2 regions of the Bacillus sp. es.036 genome follow, and region 2 is predicted to be linked to the other one. Evidence: a T-box and tRNA genes for the amino acid it is inferred to sense, from the RefSeq annotation. Region 2 holds a T-box; the other holds one or more tRNA genes.

Region 1 (2,457 bases), on a different contig from region 2:
CAATGCTCGATTAAAAACAACGGGCGGACGTTATATGCTCAGGTCTCATAATATCGAATTTAATCAAAAGCATTATGACGAGTTTGGTCAAGACGAACTCATTGGTATTATTAAACACGAGCTATGCCACTATCACCTTCACCTTCAGAAAAAAGGTTACAAACATCAGGATAAAGATTTTAAACGACTTCTTAAGGAAGTAGGTGGATCGCGATACTGTCAGGTAGTACCTGGGCAACGTAGAGTTGAGCCGTTTAAGCATTTTTATGAATGTGGAGAATGTAAGACGAAGTATAGTAGAAAAAGAAAGATGGACATAACACGGTACGTATGTGGAAAATGCAGAGGTAAATTAATTCAAATTAATTAAAAGTAGTTATTGACGACCTAGATTGTATGTGGTAAATTAATAAAGTCTCTTCGGAGAGCACGTCTTAATCAAACACATGACAGTTAATTAATTTTAAAAAACTGTTGACTTTGTTTGCAGGATGAGTTATTATATTAAATGTCGCCGATAACGGAGGCAACAACTTAAATGTTATTCCACAGTAGCTCAGTGGTAGAGCTATCGGCTGTTAACCGATCGGTCGTAGGTTCGAATCCTACCTGTGGAGCCAAACGGAGAAGTACCCAAGTGGCTGAAGGGGCGCCCCTGCTAAGGGTGTAGGTCGCGTGAGCGGCGCGAGGGTTCAAATCCCTCCTTCTCCGCCATTTTTATGGCCCGTTGGTCAAGTGGTTAAGACACCGCCCTTTCACGGCGGTATCACGGGTTCGAATCCCGTACGGGTCACCAACTTAATTCTTAAAAATGTTTTAACAACATGATATGTAATCAGTTATAAAGGTCTCGTGGTGTAGCGGTTAACATGCCTGCCTGTCACGCAGGAGATCGCGGGTTCGATTCCCGTCGAGACCGCCATTATTTCTAAAACTAATCTGATTATATAACTTGTTGGGCTATAGCCAAGCGGTAAGGCAACGGATTTTGATTCCGTCATGCGCTGGTTCGAATCCAGCTAGCCCAGCCATGTTGAGCCATTAGCTCAGTTGGTAGAGCATCTGACTTTTAATCAGAGGGTCGAAGGTTCGAGTCCTTCATGGCTCACCACTTATTTGCGGGTGTGGCGGAATTGGCAGACGCGCTAGACTTAGGATCTAGTGTCTTACGACGTGGGGGTTCAAGTCCCTTCACCCGCACCAATTTCTTTTATAAACGAACGTTTCATCAAGTTACGATGTGCGGTTGTGGCGGAATGGCAGACGCGCTAGCTTGAGGGGCTAGTGGGGGAAACCCCGTGGAGGTTCGAGTCCTCTCAACCGCACCAAATATAATATGCGCCCGTAGCTCAATTGGATAGAGCGTCTGACTACGGATCAGAAGGTTAGGGATTCGACTTCTCTCGGGCGCACCATATTACTTTTAAAAAATGTCGGGAAGTAGCTCAGCTTGGTAGAGCACTTGGTTTGGGACCAAGGGGTCGCAGGTTCAAATCCTGTCTTCCCGACCATCAATATCGCGGGTGTAGTTTAGTGGTAAAACCTCAGCCTTCCAAGCTGATGTCGTGGGTTCGATCCCCATCACCCGCTCCATTAAAGATGGGCCTGTAGCTCAGCTGGTTAGAGCGCACGCCTGATAAGCGTGAGGTCGGTGGTTCGAGTCCACTCAGGCCCACCATCTTTTCTTAAAAAACTTGTTGACACTGACAAACACATCATGGTATGATGGTTTGGTCGCTGAAAACGACAACGAAAGAAACGAATTGCTCTTTGAAAACTGAACGAAACGCCATGTAAGTAGTTGTTTCTACGGAAACAAAAATTGTTTTAAAAGCTAGATTAAGCTTTCTATCGGAGAGTTTGATCCTGGCTCAGGACGAACGCTGGCGGCGTGCCTAATACATGCAAGTCGAGCGAAGAGATGGGAGCTTGCTCCCTGATCTTAGCGGCGGACGGGTGAGTAACACGTGGGCAACCTGCCCTGCAGACTGGGATAACTCCGGGAAACCGGAGCTAATACCGGGTAATACATCGCACCGCATGGTGCAATGTTGAAAGTTGGCTTTCTGAGCTAACACTGCAGGATGGGCCCGCGGCGCATTAGCTAGTTGGTAAGGTAATGGCTTACCAAGGCGACGATGCGTAGCCGACCTGAGAGGGTGATCGGCCACACTGGGACTGAGACACGGCCCAGACTCCTACGGGAGGCAGCAGTAGGGAATCTTCCGCAATGGACGAAAGTCTGACGGAGCAACGCCGCGTGAGTGACGAAGGCCTTCGGGTCGTAAAGCTCTGTTGTTAGGGAAGAACAAGTACCGTTCGAATAGGGCGGTACCTTGACGGTACCTAACCAGAAAGCCACGGCTAACTACGTGCCAGCAGCCGCGGTAATACGTAGGTGGCAAGCGTTGTCCGGAATTATTGGGCGTAAAGCGCGCGCAGGCGGTCTTTTAAGTC
Region 2 (2,457 bases):
TATCTCCTCCTGGCAGGTAACCAAGATTAAAGATTGCGGCAGAAACTTTCCCTATATGTTCCTTCTCAATGTTGTTATTAATGGAAGCGTGAGTCTCCTGGAATAGAGCGACCTGGGTATATTGGTCAGCTTCTTGCAGTCTTTTTTCGGTCGATTTTATTGCTTCAGATTGGATATCAAATCCATACACTTTGCCTGACTTACCAACCGATTCGGCTAGAAAGAGAGTGTCGTGTCCATTTCCACAAGTACCGTCAATAGCAACGCCACCTTCTGCTAAGACTGAGTCCAGTAGCGTTCTTGTAAAAGGTAAGATACGTTGAAGGGTCATGATGTCTATTCCTTTCTGTCAGTAAAAATATTCTTTGCTTCATTTGTCTGCTGCCTGACTTGAACAACTTATCGTGAATGCAGACGTCTAGAAAGCGATGTTTTAACTAATTATGACTTTACCATGTTCGATCTTTTTCTCCAACTAACTTTCATAAATGTTTGGGAATATATGGAGTGTGGTACAAACTAGTAAACAATAAATGAGGTGATCATATGGCAAAGAACGAAAAGGCACACAAACAAGGTGAAACCAATAACCCTGAGCAATTACCTGATAAAGAAAAGAATCAATTGGATGAGGATACTTCAGAAATGAATGTGGATGCAATTCCATTAGAAGATTTAAAAGAAGAACAGAGAGAAGAAAAAGATAAGCCGCACTCAAAAGACGATTCGGCGAGTCAGAAAAAGCATCGCAAAGGATAACGTGCCCAGTATGGGTACGTTTTTTTATATTTTCTATACTTAATGAAAAACAAATTGTATCTGGAGATGTATAGATCACGAAAAAAGCGGCTATTCTGATAATGTTCTTGACATTTATCACAAGTCTTCATACAATACAAATTATATACGTAATTTGTGAAGTTAAAGATAATGATAAGGAATAGTACCAAGGATTCTATTGCTAGAGAGTTAACGGTTGGTGGAAGTTAACATAGAACCTTTGCGAACTCACCTTTGAATCGGAACCTGAATGGAGTAAGGTGACCCGTATGCCTGCGTTAAAGGCCTTAAGTGAGTGCTTTTTTTAGCACTAAGCCGGGTGGTACCGCGGGTGATTGTGAATAGTAGATTCTCAACCTCTCGTCCCTGTTGATAAACAACGGGGATGGGAGGTTTTTTATTTTTTCTGTAAGGACTGGAAGGAGAGAGTAGCAATGGCATTTGATCACAAATCAATTGAAAAGAAGTGGCAGCACTTCTGGGAAACAAACAAAACATTTAAAACAGAGAATGACGCACAAGGTGAGAAAGTTTATATACTCGATATGTTCCCTTATCCATCTGGAGCGGGTCTGCACGTTGGACACCCTGAAGGCTATACGGCAACAGATATTTTATCTCGTATGAAAAGAATGCAGGGATACAATGTCCTTCATCCAATTGGATGGGATGCATTTGGACTACCAGCAGAACAATATGCACTTGATACAGGTAACAACCCACGTGACTTTACACAAAAGAACATCGATACATTCCGTCGACAAATTAAAGAGCTTGGTTTTTCATACGATTGGGATCGAGAAATTAATACAACTGATCCGCATTATTACAAATGGACACAGTGGATTTTCACGAAATTATATGAAAAAGGTCTTGCCTACGTAGACGAAGTAGCTGTGAACTGGTGTGAAGCGCTAGGAACTGTTCTTGCGAATGAGGAAGTCATTGACGGTAAGAGTGAGCGCGGCGGTCATCCTGTTGTTCGTAAACCAATGAAGCAATGGGTCTTAAAAATTACGGAATATGCGGATCGCTTGCTTGAAGATCTAGAAGACCTTGACTGGTCTGACAGCATTAAAGAAATGCAGCGAAACTGGATTGGGAAGTCCGAAGGCGCTGAAGTGACCTTTACAATTGATGGTTATGATGAGTCAATTGATGTCTTTACGACGCGTCCAGATACACTGTTTGGCGCAACTTATATGGTGCTGGCACCTGAGCATCCTCTAGTTGATAAAATTTCGACGAGTGAACAAATTTCCAAAGTTGAGAGCTATCGTTCAAAAGTTCAAACAAAGAGTGATCTTGAGCGAACAGAGCTATCAAAAGAGAAGACTGGTGAATTTACTGGCGCCTATGCAGTTAACCCAATAAACAATGAAAAGCTTCCGATTTGGGTAGCAGATTACGTGCTTATGAGTTATGGAACTGGTGCGATCATGGCTGTTCCTGCTCATGACGAGCGTGATTATGAGTTTGCGACTGCCTTTAACCTTCCAATCCAAGAAGTTGTGGCTGGTGGAGATGTGTCGAAAGAAGCCTTTACAGAAGATGGGAAGCATGTAAACTCTGATTTCTTAAACGGCCTTGAGAAAGAAGAAGCCATAACGAAAAGCATTGAATGGTTAGAGGAAAACGGTAAAGGGAAGAAAAAAACAACGTATCGTCTTCGCGATT

What was found. The T-box of region 2 lies ahead of leuS (leucine--tRNA ligase). A T-box ahead of a tRNA ligase gene usually reads a tRNA of that ligase, here a tRNA-Leu.
Region 1: it has a tRNA-Leu gene. The T-box ahead of leuS (leucine--tRNA ligase) is inferred to sense a tRNA for this amino acid. The anticodon was not compared.

What each region holds. Positions count from the first base shown of each region.
Region 1 covers NZ_PDIZ01000003.1:127,150-129,606, forward strand. Annotated here, with positions in the region: gene ATG70_RS19390 (SprT family protein) at 1-370, shown strand, start outside; tRNA gene ATG70_RS19395 (tRNA-Asn) at 546-620, shown strand; tRNA gene ATG70_RS19400 (tRNA-Ser) at 624-714, shown strand; tRNA gene ATG70_RS19405 (tRNA-Glu) at 722-796, shown strand; tRNA gene ATG70_RS19410 (tRNA-Asp) at 847-922, shown strand; tRNA gene ATG70_RS19415 (tRNA-Gln) at 957-1,031, shown strand; tRNA gene ATG70_RS19420 (tRNA-Lys) at 1,036-1,111, shown strand; tRNA gene ATG70_RS19425 (tRNA-Leu) at 1,119-1,203, shown strand; tRNA gene ATG70_RS19430 (tRNA-Leu) at 1,243-1,328, shown strand; tRNA gene ATG70_RS19435 (tRNA-Arg) at 1,339-1,415, shown strand; tRNA gene ATG70_RS19440 (tRNA-Pro) at 1,435-1,511, shown strand; tRNA gene ATG70_RS19445 (tRNA-Gly) at 1,520-1,593, shown strand; tRNA gene ATG70_RS19450 (tRNA-Ile) at 1,602-1,678, shown strand; rRNA gene ATG70_RS19455 (16S ribosomal RNA) at 1,849-2,457, shown strand, end outside.
Region 2 covers NZ_PDIZ01000001.1:2,418,099-2,420,555, reverse strand. Annotated here, with positions in the region: gene ATG70_RS12395 (class I SAM-dependent methyltransferase) at 1-331, opposite strand, end outside; gene ATG70_RS12390 (hypothetical protein) at 547-759, shown strand; T-box leader at 922-1,151, shown strand; gene leuS (leucine--tRNA ligase) at 1,215-2,457, shown strand, end outside.